3 regions of the Marinomonas sp. THO17 genome follow, and region 2 is predicted to be linked to each of the others. Evidence: predicted binding sites of a transcription regulator. Region 2 holds the regulator's gene; each other region holds the start of a gene.
What was found. Region 2 encodes PhoB, which activates phosphate uptake and scavenging genes when phosphate is short. Its sites were predicted from a motif close to TGTCATANNNNTGTCANA; they were not measured.
Positions count from the first base shown of each region.

Region 1 (6,509 bases), 1.1 Mb from region 2:
TTCTTGCCTTTCATCGAAATATTTTCTTGTTTCCTATTGGAAACTTAATTTCATAAGTGGTAATTTTCAACTTAGTTAATTTTGAGTAATGTCATCCTTAAGGCTTGTCTATGGCAATCAGTTTATTTGACCTTTTTAAAGTGGGCATAGGTCCTTCTAGCTCACATACCGTTGGACCTATGGTAGCGGCCAATGAATTTGCACATCGTCTGCAAAAGCAAACTGTTATGTCACGTGTGATGCGCTTAAGAATTGATTTATATGGTTCTCTTGGTGCCACAGGAAAAGGTCATGGTACCGGTGTTGCTGTACTTATGGGCTTGGCTGGGGAACTACCCGAAAGTATTGATACACATAGTGTTACTGAACGAGTAGAGCGAATTGAAACCGAACAAAAAATGGCTTTACTTGGAATGCATCCTATTAGCATGGTGGTGAATGAAGATGTGATTTATCACCGTATTGATCGTTTAGACTTTCATGCTAACGGCATGACGTTAGAGGCTTTTGATGCAACGGGGAAAAGCTTACAAAAAGCGACTTATTATTCCGTTGGCGGTGGTTTTATTGTTGAGGAAGACGATCAAGGTAATGTGCAGTTAGTGGAGGACACAACTAAGTTACCTTATGACTTTCACGATGCTCATACCCTGATTGAATTATGTCGGGATCATGATAAAAGCATTGCTGAGATCATGATGGCCAACGAACAAGTTTGGCGTAGTGAGACGGATATTCGACAGGGCATTTTAGACATTTGGTCAGTAATGAAGGAATGCGTTAAACAGGGCATTCAGAATGAGGGGATTTTACCAGGTGGTCTTAAGGTAAAGCGTCGAGCTGCCAGTTTACATCGTGATTTACTGAATAAAACGCGTATGGACATGATTACGCCTTCTCTTGGTGCTATGGATTGGGTAAACCTTTATGCCTTGGCAGTGAATGAAGAAAATGCTGCCGGTGGTCGTGTGGTAACAGCGCCCACCAATGGTGCTGCTGGCATTATTCCTGCTGTGTTGCATTACTACTGGGAATTTTGTCCGCGTTCCAATGAAGAAGGTGTCATTGACTTTATGTTAACGGCTGCTGCGATTGGTTTGTTGTTCAAAGAAAACGCTTCTATCTCAGGTGCCGAAGTAGGCTGTCAAGGTGAAGTGGGCTCGGCTTGCGCTATGGCGGCAGCGGGTTTGGCGGCGGCAACAGGTGGAACACCAGAACAAATAGAGAATGCAGCGGAAATTGGTATGGAACATAATTTAGGATTAACTTGCGATCCGATTGGTGGTTTGGTTCAGGTACCTTGTATTGAACGAAATGCTATGGCGTCAATGAAGGCCATCAATTCCGCCACCATGGCTTTGCGTGGAGATGGTTCCCATTATGTTTCCTTGGATAAAGTAATCCGTACTATGCGGGATACTGGACGTGATATGAATGACAAATACAAAGAGACGTCTCGTGGTGGTTTGGCTGTCAATGTCATTGAGTGTTGATGACATTTTTATTGCAAAAATATGGCATGTAACAAAAATGTCATATATCTCTAGTATATTGATTTTAAGCGCCTTTTGAGGCGCTTTTTTTTTCGGATCATTTTAGCAGCCACTATCTATAACACTTTCTCTAACAGAGAGGGTTTTTATCTAAAAAGCCCCAGTGTAGAATGGCGCCGCATTTTAAATCTTACAGAAATGTGACGAAATGATTTAGCACCAAATGACCCTAAAAATTTGGTAGAGATTAATTTTACGAAGTAGAGCCTTATGGATCTGACATACAATTCCAAGAAAGAATCCAATTCGTTAGTTGGTAATGATTTTATTCGCGTGTTAATTGCTTTAGCTTTCATTCTCGGTTGCGGTTTTTACGCTTCTGCGAATGGTATGGCAGCATCTAACTTATCTATTCTGGCAATTGCTGCGGCAATTGGTGCCTATATGGCAGTGAATATCGGTGCCAATGACGTAGCCAACAATGTAGGCCCTGCGGTAGGGTCTAAAGCCTTGTCAATGACAGGCGCTATTTTGATCGCCGCCATATTTGAAGCCGCAGGTGCATTGATTGCTGGTGGCACCGTTGTGGGCACCATTAAGAAAGGCATCATTAATCCAAATGCCATTGCCGATGCAGAAACTTTCATCTGGGTGATGATGGCCGCGCTTTTGGCGGGTGCTATTTGGTTGAACTTGGCAACCTACTTAGGTGCACCAGTTTCCACTACTCACTCTATTGTAGGGGGTGTACTTGGTGCTGGCATTGCTGCAGGTGGTTGGGATATTGCTAACTGGGACAAAATGACTGCTATTGTTGCCAGCTGGGTTATTTCTCCTGTTTTGGGTGGGGTGATCGCTGCGACCTTTCTTATCTACATCAAGCGAGCTGTGACTTATAAAAGCGACATGATCGAAGCGGCTAGGAAAACCGTGCCATTGTTGGTGGGTATCATGGTTTGGGCTTTCTCGACCTACTTGATTCTGAAAGGCCTGAAAAAGATCTGGAAACTGGATATCGTTGCGGCGGGTTTAATTGGATTTGCCATTGCTCTAACCGTCTATTTCTTGGTTCGCCCAATGGTTGACAAAGCGGCATCAAGCCTAAAAAACGATAAAGATGCGGTAAACAGCTTATTTACAATTCCTTTGATTGTTTCTGCTGCGTTGCTCAGTTTTGCTCATGGTGCTAACGATGTTGCAAATGCAATTGGGCCTTTAGCAGCAATCAACGATGCGCTTATTTCTGGTGCGGTTTCTGGTAAAGCGGCCATCCCTTTATGGGTTATGTTGATTGGTGGCGTTGGTATTGCAGTTGGTTTGGCATTGTTTGGACCTAAATTGATTCGGACAGTAGGCTCTGAAATTACCGAGTTGGATAAAATGCGTGCCTTTTGTGTGGCAATGGCTGCAGCTATTACCGTCATTATTGCTTCGCAGCTTGGTTTGCCCGTGAGTTCTACGCACATTGCAGTAGGTGGTATTTTTGGAGTGGGTTTTTTGCGTGAGTACTTAAAACTGTCTTATAATAAAAAACTTGCGGCCATAACTGCACATTCGGAAGAAGCTGGTCATGATGCAGAACAAACACAAGCTTTTGTAGAACGCTTTAATGCTGCTGATGTTACTGAAAAGCGTGCCATTTTACGGGAGCTAAAAGCTTCTAAATTGGCGTCTCCAATTTCTTCTGCTGAGCGTAAAGGTTTGAAGAAAGCGACCAAAAAAGAGCTTGTTAAACGTTCTGCCTTGCTTAAAATCGCCGCTGCCTGGGTCATTACAGTACCTGCATCAGCGATTTTAGCGGGCTTGATATTTTATATGTTGTTGGGTTTCTCTGTCACACACGCTTCATAAGGTAAAAACCTTATCCGTGCCTTCTTGAATGGCTTGAATGATTTTGAGAAGGCACAGGATTGGAGTAGAACCCTCCTAAAAAGGGATTCAACGCAGTCGTTAAAAGCTTGTTTTAACAAGCCGTGAAAGACCAATCATTTGGTCTTTTTCTGTTTTAATAACCGCATCTGTGGTATATAAACAACAAGATTTTAAATGCATTGGTTCTTTGAATCTTATTAGGAAGTGTTTAATAAGGGAAAAGTCTGTTGATATTGACTCTCATTCTTAGCATGATCGCCTTGTGTAGCGTGGTTCTTTTTGTTCAATGGAAACACAAGCAAAATGAACTCAAGAGACGCATACTGGAGCGATTATCCAATCGCGGAGAAAAGCTGTTACATGCTTTTAGTATGTTAACGGAGCGATATTTTTTAAGAGAAACTAAACTCTTTTTAATTGAATATTTATTGTCTGTGATTCAGCGGTTAAAACAAGCTGGTATGCATACGGAGTTTACTTATCAGCAATACAATTTAACGCGCTTGTATGCAGAAATTTCATCCAGTAAATACGTTGCTGAAAAACGCAGAGTAAGCAGCCAAGTCGAATTTGATCAAACGCAAGGTGCGTTGCAATATATTCTCAAAGAATTACGTAATTTATTGGAACTGAATTACACAAGTAGGGTGATGATTAGACATCACATAGGTTTGATGCGTTTCACGCATTCACTGGCTTATCGCGATTTACTGGTCTTTCAAGCCAAACAAGATTTGGAACATGAAAGACGTAGTCGTGCAATAGAAAAATATCGTTTGGCGCTGGCAGTAATGGATAAGCACAGTACCATAGATTTGGCTCGCAAAGAGTCATCACGATTACAAAACATGATATTGGACGTCGAAGAAGAGTTACTTGTTAAAACAAAGAGTGAAAATAGCGATTAGAATTACTTAATTGGTTAACCTGCGTCTATTATTTAGTCAGGGTTGATGTAAATTTAACTTAACAAACGACGTTTAATATGAGTACAGTTACCATTACCGTGCTGTTGTTAGTAATTGGCGGTTTTATTACTTTCGCTATCGTGCTGCAATTAAAAGAGCAGGCACGGCTAGAGAAGTTACGCAAAGTAGCGTCGCTAAACAACCAGTTACGACAAGTTCGTCGCTATCTTGATGAAATGCCGCCACAATATCAACCCAAAGATATGCGCATTTGGTTATTTACCCGAATGTTGGCGATATATGATCAACTTATCTCATTACAGCCAGATGCCAGTTTAAAACGACGTCGCAATAATCTTGCGGAAGAGTTGTCGGAATTTCAAGAAAGTAAGCAAAAACGTCGTGCCTTACCAATGAACGATGAGCTTAAAATTATTGAAGTTAAACGTTTGTTTGAATCCTTCAAATCTTTTCTCGTTCAGTCTCAGAAAGATAAAATTATTAACTCGGATGTGGTGCATAGATATCGTAAGTTAATGGATTTTTATCATTACAAAGTAAACGCCGATTATCATGCTTATCTAGCCAGAAGGGCTTTCCTGAGTGGTCAAATGGAAAGTGCAATGGACCTTTATAAAGAAGCTATAAATCAATTGAATCCTATACAGGATGATCTTGAAGCTCAGTCTATCATTCAAAAGTACACGGATTTACTACAAGAAATTCAGCAAGACTTGGAATTACAACAAGCTGAGGAAGAATTAATTAAAAGTATGGAAAGTGAAAAAGAAGAAGAGTTAGATGATGAATGGAATAAATTCATTGAAAGTTCGACTTTTCAGGAGAAAAAACGCTTTTAAGCGTTTCTTTTTATTTAGGGAAGGTGCGAATAAGTCTTCTGAACATCAGTCTTATCAGAGAAATGGCCTATCAAGGCAAGAGTGAGCAGGAATGTTAATACCTTTCAATCACTCTTAACACAGAGAGGTCGTTTCTCCGAAAGACCCGAAGGAGACCTACATGGATGTAGGGCATTAGGGCAGCGCAGGAGCTTGCTGCCGAGCGTGGGTTAAGCTCTCTTTATTCTTTGTTAAGCTTCTTGCCAATATGCTTATATTGGACAGCGAAACTTGCCTCGAATAAAAGAGAGTTATCCACACGCTGACCCCTACATGGATGTAGGGGGTTAGAGCAACGCAGGAGCACGTTGCCGTAGTCAGTGGACTTGTTCGTACCTTCCTTAGTTCTAACCCTTTATATTTACTTGTGAATTGTTAAAAGGATGTTACTGTGAATTTTGCTTTGTTGTCGGCTTTTATTCCCACCTTTTTCTTTGTTTCTATTACGCCTGGTATGTGTATGACATTGGCCATGACCTTAGGTATGACAGTGGGTGTTAAACGGGCCTTGTGGATGATGTTAGGTGAGTTGATTGGTGTGGGAAGCGTGGCCGTTTTATCGGCGATTGGTGTGGCTGCATTGTTATTGAATTACCCGAATGTGTTTACCCTATTTAAGTATCTTGGTGGTGCCTATTTGGCCTTTATTGGTATTCAAATGTGGTTGTCCAAAGGCAAGATGGCGATTAAAAGTGGTGAAGCTAGCACCTCTGCTTCACGCAAAGAGCTTATGTCACAGGGTTTTGTCACCGCAATTGCTAATCCTAAAGGTTGGGCTTTCTTTGTTGCATTACTACCACCATTTTTAGTGGCCAATCAACCTCTAGCTCAACAATTGATTGTGTTAATTAGTATTATTCTAACCTTAGAGTTCAGTTGTCTGTTGATCTATGCTACTGGTGGTCGTACTTTGAAATCATTGTTGATGCAAAGTGGTAATGTGCGCATCATGAATCGCATTGCGGGCAGTTTGATGGTGGGCGTAGGGCTTTGGTTAGCCATAGGTTAATCAGTTAAGCTTTGCTCTTATTGCGTTTTTTAGCCGTCTTGCTGCTTGTTTCGGTAGCGCGTTTGTTTTTCCCTGCATTGGATTTGTACCTGCGTTTTTTAAACGGGCTCTTTTTCGGTGCGGGTAAGTTTTGCAGGGTCTGGCTGGATAATTGTTGTGACAGAGTTAACAGCTCAGACAAATTGCCAGTCAGCGCGGTCATAAAGTCCTGATATTTGGCCTCACCTAAACTCATTGCATTGAGTCTTGCTTCCCATTTTGCTGTCATGTCGGGCGTGATTAATTGTTCAGGTAGCGCATCAGCAAAGGCTCGACCTGTTATGCTAGC
Region 1 is NZ_AP031575.1:1,414,983-1,421,491, reverse strand. Features, by position in the region: gene ABXS85_RS06715 (L-serine ammonia-lyase) at 111-1,493, shown strand; gene ABXS85_RS06710 (inorganic phosphate transporter) at 1,764-3,344, shown strand; gene ABXS85_RS06705 (hypothetical protein) at 3,593-4,273, shown strand; gene ABXS85_RS06700 (hypothetical protein) at 4,351-5,133, shown strand; gene ABXS85_RS06695 (LysE family translocator) at 5,564-6,181, shown strand; gene ABXS85_RS06690 (DNA topoisomerase III) at 6,186-6,509, opposite strand, start outside.
Region 1: the regulator PhoB is predicted to act here: its motif matches at 1,521-1,538, upstream of ABXS85_RS06710 (inorganic phosphate transporter).

Region 2 (6,509 bases):
CGACCCCTGGTTCTAAGTTACCTTCAGGGTCTTGGCTATATAGCCCTTCAAATAAATCGAATGCTCTTATCCAGCCAGCATCTTCTTGTATTAGCTGGGGGTCAATTGAAGTAGGCTCTTGTCCACCAGAGCGAACGATTTCTTGGTTTGGGGACAGCTTTACTCCATCTGGGACGGTAGCCGCCAGTAATGGCATGGCGAATAGCGATGAGGATAGGAGTATTGTCAGACACAGATTCTTATTAACCTTCATATTATTCCCTAAAATAATTCGTAATTTCCATATTGGATATTGGTTTTGAAAAGCTTACGGAAGGTGCGAATAGGTCTTCTTAAAGACTCGAAGGAGACCTACATCTATGTAGGGCATTAGGGCAGCACAGGAGCTTGCTGCCATAGTCACTGGACTTGTTCGAACCTTCCTTGTCCAAACTGGTAAAAATTTATTATTTTTACCTATGACCCCATTAGAGATTAGTTTATAGGATAATGCAACCCGTGATATTCTTCTTAAATCTAACTGATTTTAAAAAGGTGAAAAGTGATTACTCAGCCCTTTCATGCAGTCGGCGCTTTCTTTAAGTCATTGCCGCTTATTCTCTCACCTGGAATGCGTTTGTTCATACTTGCACCCTTGATTGCCAATATCATCTTAATGGCACTGATTTATATGGTGGCGTTGAGTTATTTCCAAGATTTATTGAATTGGGCAACGGGTTATTTGCCTGAATGGTTGTCGTTTATTAGCTGGCTGGTAAATTTGATCTTTGGCGCAGTGATTGCCGTACTCTTGTTTTATAGCTTTTCTGTTGGTGTGAATATTTTGGCTGCACCTTTTATGGCATTTTTGGCCGAGAAGGTGGAAGAGAAAACGACTGGCAAGGTATTTGATGAAGCGCTGACTTTTGCTGGGATTATGTCAACTATTGGTCGTAGTTTGCAGCGAGAAATGCAAAAAATTCTTTACTTTGTACCACGCTTTTTGCTGTTATTAGTTATGTCTTTCATTCCTTTGGTGAATGTCATCGCGCCAGTTCTGTTATTGTTGTTTTCAGCTTGGATGCTGGCATTACAGTACATGGATTATGCTTTCGACAACAACAAAGTGGCTTTTTACGACATGCGCATGGCGCTCAGAAGTAAGCCCTTACTCTGTTGGACCTTTGGCGGTATTGTTATGGTGTCATTAACCATTCCGCTGTTTAATTTGTTTGTGATGCCGATTGCTGTTGTGGCAGCGACGTTATTATGGGTGTCCATCTTTAGGGTAGAGAATGGGGATTTCTCTGCGTTGTTAAACTCTCAAAATGGAATGAAATAATGTCGCTTAAAATATTAGTTGTTGATGACGCATCATTTACGCGAGATCTGATCCGGCGAACCTTGCGTAAGCAATTTCCAGCGGTCGAGATTGAAGACGCGGTGAATGGCCGAAAAGCACAGCAACTGTTGAATAAGACACAATTCGACATGATTCTGTGTGATTGGGAAATGCCTGAAATGACAGGCGTGGAATTATTAAAGTGGTGTCGTGAGCAACCCAAATATCTAAAAGAAGATGTGCCATTTTTGATGATTACCAGCCGTGGAGATAAAAACCACGTAGTGGAAGCTGTTCAGGCGGGTGTAACCGATTATTTGGGCAAACCTTTCTCAGGCGAGCAATTGATTAATAAGGTGTTCGCTGCTGCCAAGAAACACAAGTTGTCTGCGCAATTGACTTCTAAGAAGCCAAAAGCCGCTTCTGGCTCATCACAAGGCATCGCTGCTGCGTCCATTGATGTGTTGATGGGCGGTGCTTCAAAAGTCACTTCACAGGGTTCTAAAATCATCAATCCTACTGAACCAGAAGTCAGTGTGAAAGATGTAAAGATTCCCACACTGGTTCGATTCGAGAATAAGCAGTTCCGTTGCATGGTGATTAAGTTCGGTAAACAAGAAGCCACTATGTTAATTAAGAGTGACGATGTGGTGCCACAAGTGCTTGGTCAATCCGTATTAGATTTAGAACATAATGGGGCTGTGAATCGCTTGAACTATTATGTTGAGTCGGTTGCAACAACTGAAAAAAAACCGGATTCGACTTTTTTGACTGTGGTACTTCGCTTAATTGACCAAGACGCTGATAAAGAAGCTTTTATTAAGAGTTTGTTCGATCATCTTTGAGTAAATGATGAGGATGTTTGATGACTAAAAAAGTGCTTCATTCAGTGCTTTTTTGTTGTTGATTATTTCTTTACTGGGTTACTTTTCTATTCCACCTTTGATGACATTATGCTGTCAATAGCGTCTTTACGTACTCGATTGGCCGGGAAATGACAGGAAAAAGTACTGCCTGAACCGGGTAAACTGCGGATTTGTAATTTGGCATCATGATGTATTAATACGTGCTTTACTATCGCCAGTCCTAAGCCCGTGCCTCCAGTTTTTGAGCCGCGACCTTTATCAACACGGAAAAAACGTTCGGTTAGACGTGGAATGTGCCGTGGGTCGATTCCTAAGCCCTGATCTTTTACTGAAAAAATACCATTGAGCTCACTGGATTCCCATTTGATTTCAATTTCACCGCCGTCTGGCGAGTATTTGACGGCATTTACGATCAGGTTTGAAAAAGCGCTATACAACTCTTTATAAGAACCGTAAATACGTGCATCGTCAGCAATTCGGGTTGTCAGCTTGTGCTGTTCTGACAAAATAGGAGTCGTGGTTTTGACAATAGAATCAATAATCTCGCCCACTTTATACCACTGATTTTCTTCGCGTTTGTCATCACTTTCTAGACGCGACAAAAGCAGTAAGTCTTCGATCAGCTGTTCCATGCGTTCGGATTGTTCCGCCATATTTACTATGCCTTTCTGCATATTTTGGGGCAGGGTATCCTTGAACATATCCAGGGTTTCCACATAACCTTTTATTACCGTTAGAGGGGTTTTGAGTTCATGTGAAGCGTTGGCAACAAAGTCTTTACGCATCTGCTCTAACAAGTGTAGACGTGTGATATCACGAACAAAAATAAGGTGATCGTTTTTATCGTAAAGGGTGGTTTGGATTTCCAGATATACACCATCTTTTGCCGGGGATTTGATTACCAAGGGTTCGCCGAAACGTTTTTGCGTAAAGTATCGGAAAAACTCGGGACTGCGCACTATGTTGGTAATGACTTGGCCACGATCAACCGGTCGCATGAGACCTAGAAAATGCGCTGCTGAGTTATTCCACCACTCTAAATTGCCTTGGTTGTCCGCCATGATAACGCCCTCTTTCAAGGCGCTGGTGGAGCTTTCAATACGCGTTAACGCTTGGCGCATACGGCGTTTGGATTTGCGTTGCTTCTTTTGTAAACGATATACGGCATCGAACACTTCGCCCCAAATACCGTTGGATTCTGGTGGCGCGGCACGACCAGAGTGACGTAACCAGTTATGAAATTGATACAGCTGGTACATTTGCCAGTATAAAGTGCCCAATGTATAGAGCAGCAAAACACCTAAAAAATGGCCTAATATATATCCGATTACCGCGCAGGCAATGAAGCCTGCCAACCAAGAAATAATGGTGTTTCGCCAGATGGTTTTCATGCCGACCTTTTTGCTGAGAAGCGGTAGCCAGTGCCCCGCACGGTTTGAATCAAGAAGTCATGGGTATTGCCAATGGCTTTACGCAAACGACGTATGTGTACATCGACAGTGCGCTCCTCCACGTAGACATTCCCCCCCCAGACTTGATCCAATAATTGCGCCCTTGAATAAGCGCGTTCTTGATGAGTCATTAGGAACTTCAGCAAACGGTATTCTGTCGGCCCCATGTCCAATGGACGAGCTCCAATAGTGACTCGTTGACTGATTGGATCAAGTGTTAGACCTTCTACTTCAATGGGTTCATCAATGCCCTGTGGTGTAGCGCGACGTAATACCGCTTTCAATCGAGCAACTAATTCACGAGGTGAAAAAGGTTTGGTGATGTAATCGTCCGCACCCACTTCTAAACCTTGAATTTTGTTGTCTTCTTCACTTTTTGCGGTCAGCATAATGACAGGTATTTCCGCTGTCGTGCTGTCTTTTTTGATACGTCGTGTCAATTCAATGCCACTGCCGCCAGGCATCATCCAGTCAACCAAAATCAAATCGGGTCTATGGTCCACTATGATTTCATGGGCTTGCTGAATGTTTTCTGCTTCCATGTACTCGTATCCTGCCATTTCTAGGGCAATGGCAATCATCTCGCGTATGGAAGACTCATCATCAATAATTAGTACTTTCTTACCGGTCACAGGATTCACCCTCATCTCAGGAACGGTTTTATTAAAGCGATCAATTATGACAATTTAGTTAAAGTGTCATATGTTTGCCACATTTTACACAAAATAGCTGGTTACTAAGCCAATAAAGACACAAGCACCAATGCGATTGTTGTCTAGGAAAGAGTGAAAACAGGCTTGTCTTTCTCTTTCTCTTGCTTGTTGATACTGTTTATAAAACAACCAAATACAAATCAATAATGCGACAAAATATGGCCAACCCAGTGTCGCGAAGAAGCCTACCCATGTCAAAAGAGAAAGCGTTAAAGCTTGTAAACACAGAATCACCAAAAGATCATATTGACCAAATAAGATGGCAGTGGATTTGATGCCGACTTTTACATCATCAGCACGATCCGTCATAGCGTAGTAGGTATCGTAAGCTATAGTCCAAAAGCAATTTGCTAAGAATAGCATCCATAAGAGAGGGTCGTTTAAGCTACCTCCCTGGGCGCTATATGCCATGGGAATGGCCCAAGAAAAGGCTAGCCCTAAGAAGAGTTGAGGCAGATGAGTATAGCGCTTCATGAATGGATACAGAGCCGCTAAGCCCAAGCCAATAAAGGATAAAAGTATGGTCTGTTTATCGGTTAGTAGCACCAGAATGAAGCTGACTAAGGCCAATACAATGAATAAAATCAATGCTTCATTGGCGCTAACACGGCCAGATGGTATCGGACGGTTTTTGGTTCGTTCTACATGGCCATCTACTTTTCGATCGGCATAATCGTTAATTACACAGCCTGCTGAACGCATGCTAAAGACGCCCAGTATGAAAATAATTACAATCGACCAATCTGGTTGTCCGTCTGCCGCTAGCCATATGGCCCATAAGGTTGGCCACATTAATAATAGGGAGCCGATGGGACGATTAAAGCGAGTTAATTCGGCGTAGTCTTTTAGCTTGTTCATAATAATCCAAATGGCGATTTGAAAGCAGAGATTGTGTCAAAGAAGGCTTCGTTAACCAAGATACCAGTGCCATATTGATGAAAAACTGAACGTCTTGCCCAAACGTTACCTGAATGCTCTGGAAACATGCTTGTAGGCAGTTCAGCAATTTCGATTGGGCTACGTTGTAAAGACCTGTGTTGAAATAGATAACCACCTAGAGGTTTATTTTTTAGGTGAGGCACTTTTCGCCAATGGCCTAAAAGGGAACGTGCAGGAATAATTGAGCGGGCATAAATCACCGTAACCCCATCCAGTTTTAACAATACAGTACGCACGCGGACGGCCGCTCTAGGAGCAAGTTTGAGCTTATGCCTTTCTCTAAAACTTGGGGTTCCCCAACCATCTTCGATGACCTCAACACTCAATTTGGAAATACTGCGCAATTTACGGGTTAGCGATTGCTTGGTGACCAGCCAAGGCCAAAGATGGCTTGGAATCTTGCTTTTGTTAGCACGATGAATCGCCATCCAGCGATAGTCAAATTGCTTGGTAGCAAGCGAATTGAATCGTGTCATAAAGTCAGATGTTCATTTTTTCAATTAATGCGACCATTTTGTGAAGCTCACTGGAGGACTGATATACCTGAACACGACACGCTTCAGCTTGTTCTAGGCTGATACCCACTTCTAATAAGACAGATGGTTCTATTTCTAAACCTTGGCGAAGCTGGTGAGAGATATACAAAAGCTTAGCTAATTTAGCGTGTTCACCATAATAGTGTGGTTTTTTGCTGTAACGAATAGCCGTCCAGATGTTATCTGGTAAGCTCCAGTAACGTAATAACCAAGAGCCTAATTGTTCCTTGGTGAAATGCAAAATCTGCATTTCTATAATTTCCGTAGCCAAATGAGAATTGGCTTCGCAATAGCGCGATAGAATCGAAAAGTGGGGTGGCAATATGCTACTAATGGCCAAATAACCAAAGTTCTGCAGTAAGCCAGCCAAATAAGCATGGCCTAATTTGGGGCAGTCTTCACTGGGCATGACTTTGACTAAGGCTTCCATGAGAACCGCATTGGAAACCGAGTCGAGCCAGAAGTTTTCGTAATGTCTTGGGCCATTCTCAGGTGTTTGAAAAGCATTACCCATGGACAAGCCTAATGCCAAGTTCATCACCATATCAAAACCCAACACACGTATGATGGCATCTTCGACGGATTCAATGGTTCCAGGAGCGCCATAATAAGGAGAGGAAGCCCAACTGATCACCTGCGCCGCCAGACTTGGGTCCAGTGCAATGACCTCACACAGTTCGTCA
Region 2 is NZ_AP031575.1:2,532,915-2,539,423, forward strand. Features, by position in the region: gene ABXS85_RS12045 (peptide ABC transporter substrate-binding protein) at 1-253, opposite strand, end outside; gene cysZ (sulfate transporter CysZ) at 542-1,321, shown strand; gene ABXS85_RS12055 (response regulator) at 1,321-2,166, shown strand; gene phoR (phosphate regulon sensor histidine kinase PhoR) at 2,253-3,578, opposite strand; gene phoB (phosphate regulon transcriptional regulator PhoB) at 3,575-4,270, opposite strand; gene ubiA (4-hydroxybenzoate octaprenyltransferase) at 4,355-5,209, opposite strand; gene ABXS85_RS12075 (chorismate lyase) at 5,206-5,766, opposite strand; gene ABXS85_RS12080 (HDOD domain-containing protein) at 5,771-6,509, opposite strand, start outside.

Region 3 (6,509 bases), 260 kb from region 2:
TGATGGGGGATTTGGGTGTTGCGACGCAAACAACTCTGGCTCAGGAAGAAGTCCAAGAGGTAGAGGAAGAGATTGAAGAACCTGTTGAAGAGGTGATTAAAGAAACACCACCCGAACCTGTCGTTGAACCAGAGCCTGTCGTCGAACCAGAGCCTGTTGTTGAGCCAGAGCCAGTCGTCGAACCAGAGCCTGTCGTCGAACCAGAACCCATTGTCGAGCCTGAGCCAGTCGTCGAACCAGAGCCGGTTGAAGTGAAGCAAGAATCGCCTATTGAAGTTGAAAAAGTGGCGCCTAAACCAGAGCCTAAGCCAGAGCCTAAGCCAGAACCTAAACCAGAACCTAAACCAGAGCCTAAGCCTGAGCCCAAACCAGAACCTAAGCCAGAAGCTGTGGTAAAAAAAGCCGCTCCGCAAAAAGTGGCGCCACCTTCCATGGCAAACATGAAAGCGACCACGGGTACTGGCAATGCTGCTACTACGGGTGGAAATACCGGGGCAAAAGCAACTTATTTTACTAAGCTTAAGGCGGTATTGGCGAAGCACAAACGTTACCCTCGTCAATCTCGACGTCGCAACGAAGAAGGTGTGGTGTCCTTGTCTTTTATTGCTTATGCCGACGGCTCGGTATCAGACATAAAAATTACCAAAAGCTCGGGCTACAAACGCTTAGATAAGGCGGTATTAAAAATGATTAAGACAGCAACGCCTTTGCCCAAATTTGGTGATGATATGGCAGAAACTCAGCTCAAAATTAACATTCCTGTTTCTTTTAAGCTAAGTGACTATCGCTAACCAAGTCTGAGATCATAAACGGCATAATAATGAGCAAACGCCGCAATTCAGTTGCATTGTATTGCGGTTTTTTCGTTGTCAGTCAGACTAGTGTTTGGCTGGCAGTAAAAGCCAGACTTTACCAAAGTGTTTGAGTTGCCCTGCATGAAAGTGTGCTTCTTCCCCAATGCCCTGATACCAGTCAATATGACCCGGACCCTTAATAGCCCCACCTTTGTCTTGCGCCAATAATAAGCGAAATTCGTGTCCAATCAACTCACCTGCTTGATCCAACTTAGGCACTTGGGCCAATAAAATGGAACCCAAGGGAATGACGCTAGGATCCACTGCTGCTGAGTATAATGGCGTAAGGGGGACGTTAGCTGCCCCGACGGGTTTTTCTAACCCTTCACTAAAAAACAAATAGCTAGGATTAGTGGAAAGAATCTCACGCATTCTTTGAGGGTGTTCATCTAACCATTCACGAATGCTCTGCGCAGAGATGTCGGCTTTGTCGATTTCTCCGCGCTCGATCAATTCTTTGCCAATACTGCGATAAGGATGACCATTCACGCCGCCCCAAGATAACAGCTTCTGCTCGCCATCTTCATATTCGATCACACCCGAGCCTTGCACATGCAAAAAGAAATTGTCGACTAGGTCAGCGGTATAAGCAATCTCTAAACCTTGGCCAGCGAGAGCGCTTTCAAAGTCGATTTCTTCGCGGGAAGGATAACGACCTTCGGCATTGGTTTGTGTTGGTTTGCGGTACAAGGGGTAGCGAAACTCTTCGTCTGGCAAATGTCGAACGGGCATCACAGGCACGTAATAGCCCGTGATCTGCACATTGCCACGCTTATCCTGCCCAGCCAGTTGATGAGCCACAAGATGAGGCGTGTATTTAGGATTGTCCAACCATAACGAAATTTCGTAGGCCACATGCTTGAGATCAGCCAAATCCACTTGTGTGTCTTCTAGTTGGAATTGTCGCTCGGATAAGCGGTTTAAATAAGCTTGTTGTTGTGTCAATCCATCACGGAAGCTGTCGTCAGGATAGGGTAAACCGGGTGGTAAACTCTCCTTTAAATATAACTGATCTCGTTTGAGTGCAGTGGTATCTCGACCATTGTTTTCAAAGTCATTAGAGCGATCGATTTCGTTAAAGCTACAGGCGGCGATAAGGGTGATACTGGCAAGACAAAAAGGACGTATTACTAGACGAGAGCCCTGTAAAAAATGCGATATAGGCATAAAATTCAACTTATTGTTCTATGTTAGATGTAGGTCATTCAAAACATGGCGCGAATGACAGCGTTGCTTCATCTTGAATTTTTATGCCTACAAAAGCAATGTTTTAGGCTGCTTTTTACATTTTATGACTGTGCTTGTAGCATCAATTGTTCATAGGCTTCTCGAAGACTAATGAAGGTTTCTTGATCACCTCCTCGGTCTGGATGGTATTGTTGAGCCAGTTTACGGTATTGTTGCTTAATGCTGTTCTTACTGGGATTGTCTTCTGCTAGCTTCAGGGTTTTAAGTGCCGTGCGACGATCGCCGGGGTGACAAATGCCCTTATAAAAGCTTTTGAGCAAACGTGCGACATCTGTTTCGTCGGTTTTTTCGTATTCATTCCAGTCTAGGTAATAAGCGGCAAGTTTGGCCTCGGCGCTATTGTTGAGATTGGTATTATCAGAAGTAGTTGTATGTTGGGTAGTGAGAAGACGAATGTGTGTTGCTTCTATACTGAGCATCAGGTTGTCTTCTTGCCATAGTCGGCTTTGTAACTGATACAAAGCATTCATGATTAAGAAATGCTGACGAAACAATTGTAGATTTGTATCATCGGCTAATTGGCTGAATTCAGGGAATTGAGCCTGCAAAGATTTGAGAATATCAAACTCTTTTAGGCCATGAGGTCGCGCCTTCAGCATGCTAAGAATGGGGGCAATTAGCGGGTTTTTCATAATGGTCTCGCGTGTTGCTCATTATTGGAAGTGTATGCTACGTGAGACAAAAGCGCCAAACCATTTGTGACAAGGTGACAATTTGCAGAGCAAAAAGGCATAAGTATGTTGTGGGTTTTATTGGTTATATTCGCATTAATCTTGATCTTTGGCCCTAACCTTTGGGTCAAGTATACCTTGAAGCGTTACGCACAAGAGCGCAGTGACATTCCTGGCACGGGCGGGCAGCTTGCTGAGCATCTTGTAAAGCGTTTTGAGTTGGATCAGGTTGCTGTTGAAACCACCCAAGAAGGCAGTGACCATTTTGACTTTAAGCAACATGCGGTTCGTCTAAGCCCTAGTGTGCACAATGGCCGTTCATTAACCGCGGTAGCGGTGGCGGCTCATGAAGTGGGTCACGCCATTGCCCATGAAAAGAAACAGCCTATTTCCCATTTGAGCTCCCGTTACCTGCCGTTGGCGCACGGTCTAAATCGTATTGCCGGTGCTTTGTTATTGGGTTGGCCGGTGATTTCCGTTTTGTTGCATTTACCTTATGCCGTGCCTTTGCATGCCGCTGTGGTTGGCTTTTCTGGTTTATTAGCCGTGTTTGTGCATTTGGCCATCTTACCAGAAGAGTGGGATGCCAGTTTCAAAAAAGCCTTACCCATCTTGGCGGAAGGGGGTTATGTGCATACTGAAGACTTACCCAAAATCAAACGTATTCTCACCGCTTGTGCCATGACGTATGTTGCGGCTGCTTTAATGCGCATACTTTTTATATGGCGTTGGTTTAGACGTTAATCTTAAGTGGTTACTGCTTGTAATACTATTTGATATGGAGATCACCCTTGCTGCTAAGGACAACTAGGAGCACCACTAATTTGATGTATTTTTCTCTTGTCATAAAAAACTCATGAATTCATTATCTTTTCGTTTTATGATCAAAAAACTGACTATTTGGTAAGTATTGATTCTTTAAAATCTTAATGGAGATTAACATGGCGCTTGACCTATCTAAGAAGGCGGCTTTTCTGGCTTCTTCCCTAGCCTTTGCTTCCTTAGCACAGGCTTCTACGATTGATTTACGAGTAATGGAAACCACTGATATTCACATGAACTTGGTGGATTACGATTACTATAGCGACAAGCAAAGTGATGCGGTTGGTTTATCCCGTGTGGCTACTCTAATCAAAGCGGCCCGTGCTGAAGTGACGAATTCGGTTTTGGTGGACAATGGTGATTTGCTTCAGGGCACGCCATTGGGGGATTACGTTGCTAAAGGTCGTGTGCTGCGTTTTGGTGAAACACACCCAGCTTTTAAAGCCATGAACCTGATGGATTACGATGTGGGTAACATAGGTAACCATGAGTTCAATTACGGTTTGGATTTTTTAATGAAGAGCTTGAGTGGCGCTAACTTTCCATACATTAGTGCCAACGTATACGCAGATGATGGTGATGATGACGCGAGCAATGATCAGCCTTATTTTCAGCCTTATGTGATCAAGCAAAAAACCTTCATTGATTCGGATGGTAAATCGCAAACAGTGAACATGGGTTACATAGGATTTGTGCCGCCACAGATCATGACGTGGGACAAAGACAATCTTACCAACAAGGTCATTGCCAAAGACATAGTTGAGACAGCGAAAAAGTACGTACCAGAAATGAAAGCGCAAGGTGCGGATGTCATTATTGCCATTCCGCACAGTGGCATGATGAATTCACCTTATATGAAAGGGGAAGAACATGCGTCTTATCATTTAGCGAAAGTGGATGGCATTGATGCCATCTTGTTTGGTCATTCCCATCGGGTGTTCCCAGGAGATAAAACCATTGCTCAATTTGAGGGAGTGGACAATGAAAAAGGCACAGTTTATGGCAAGCCTGCGACCATGCCGGGCTTCTGGGGATCGCACTTAGGTGTGGTGGATTTAGTCTTAGAACCCGCTGGTGACGGTTGGAAAGTGGCCGATGGTAAAGCCGAAGTGCGCGCTATTTCTCGTCGTGAAGGTCGTAAGACCATTCCATTGGTGGAAGCCGATGTGACCATTAATGATGCAGTAGAAACGGAACATGAAGGAACCTTGGCTTACATGCGCCGTAAAGTGGGAGAGTCCACCTCAGACATCAACAGCTTCTTTGCCTTAGTACAAGACGATCCCTCTATTCAAATCGTGAATAACGCACAGCTTTGGTACGTAGAAAATATCGTTCGCGGTACCTCTTATGAAGGCTTGCCTATCTTATCAGCAGCGGCACCATTTAAAGCAGGTGGCCGTGGCGGTCCAGAATATTACACAGACGTTCCAAAAGGCGACATTGCGTTGAAAAACGTCAGCGACTTGTACATCTATCCAAACGATTTGAAAGTGGTCAAATTAACCGGAGCACAGGTAGTGGAATGGCTTGAGCGTGCGGCTGGTCAGTTCAATCAAATTGATCCGCAATCTAATAAGGCGCAAGACTTAGTAAACCAGTCTTTCCCGACCTATAACTTCGACGTTATTGACGGCATTTCTTATCGAATTGATGTTACCCAACCGACACGTTATGACTCGGAAGGTAAGCTTGCCAATCAAAATGCACGCCGTATCGTGGAAGTGATGTTCCAAGGTAAACCCATGGACATGACGGCCAACTTCCTTGTGGCAACCAATAACTATCGAGCCGGTGGCGGCGGCAGTTTCCCTAACTTGTCCGGAGACACTATCGTGATTGATGCACCCGATAAAAATCGTGATGTGGTAGCGAACTATTTGTTAAGTCAGAAAACCATTAACCCAGCAGCGGATCAGAATTGGTCATTTTCGGATTTCGGTCAGGCAAAAGTCTTGTTCACTACCGCATCTAAAGCCAAAGAGGCGGCAGGCAAGAATATGATTTATCAATCTACGAACCAGGATGGTTTTGCAGTATTTGAATTGAAGTAAGTTATTTCTTGCAGTGTAAAAGACATATCCATCGAACCAAAAAAAAGCTTGCTAATTGATTTAGCAGGCTTTTTTTATGCAGTCATACTAGGAAGTCGTCACTAATATAAATCATGTATTAATTTACCCGTTCTAATCAGAAAATTACAAATTCAACACAGAGTTTCGTCGGCTTTCAGCATTTAATGAGAGTGTGTTTAATCACTGACTATGGCATAAGCAGGTTAAATAAGGTGTGGATACCTTGAAAGCCAGTTGTCGTAGTCCGCGAATGAATGGTTTATTTATCGACAAGCTGGCCATTCGCAACTCGTGTAGATGTAGAGGGCTAAAAAATGACGTTCAAACGGAAAATAATAATTATATTGATTTTAGTTGGGGTAATACCTGCTTTGCTTATGTCGGCGGTATCTTTATACATTTCGTCTGGCGCTTTGAAGGAGGCAGCTTATAACAAGCTATCCTCTTTGCGTGAAGTAAAGAAAGATGCGGTAGAATCTTATTTAACGAAATTAGAAGATGAAGTCTATTTGCTGTCCATCAGCCCTTTTATTAAAAGGGAAATGCCCTTTATCACAGCAGCCTATCAACAAGCTTTAGATTCCGCGCCAGAAACCATTCCTAGTGTTGATGTGATGCGAAATGAGCTCATCAGTTACTATCAAAAGAATTTTGAGCCTGCCTTGGTGGAAGGAAGTAAAAACAGGTCTTTACCGACAATGGCCTCTTTGATCGGTGACATGTCTGATACTGCGGTGTTTTTGCAATACATTTATATCTTAAAAAATCCTCATCCTGTAGGGGAAAAAGATGTTTTGATCAATTCCCAGAATGGATTGAAGTACGACAAAGAACACCAA
Region 3 is NZ_AP031575.1:2,797,171-2,803,679, forward strand. Features, by position in the region: gene ABXS85_RS13320 (energy transducer TonB) at 1-791, shown strand, start outside; gene mltA (murein transglycosylase A) at 879-2,021, opposite strand; gene ABXS85_RS13330 (DNA-J related domain-containing protein) at 2,144-2,734, opposite strand; gene ABXS85_RS13335 (zinc metallopeptidase) at 2,840-3,517, shown strand; gene ABXS85_RS13340 (bifunctional 2',3'-cyclic-nucleotide 2'-phosphodiesterase/3'-nucleotidase) at 3,715-5,649, shown strand; gene ABXS85_RS13345 (methyl-accepting chemotaxis protein) at 5,985-6,509, shown strand, end outside.
Region 3: the regulator PhoB is predicted to act here: its motif matches at 3,615-3,632, upstream of ABXS85_RS13340 (bifunctional 2',3'-cyclic-nucleotide 2'-phosphodiesterase/3'-nucleotidase).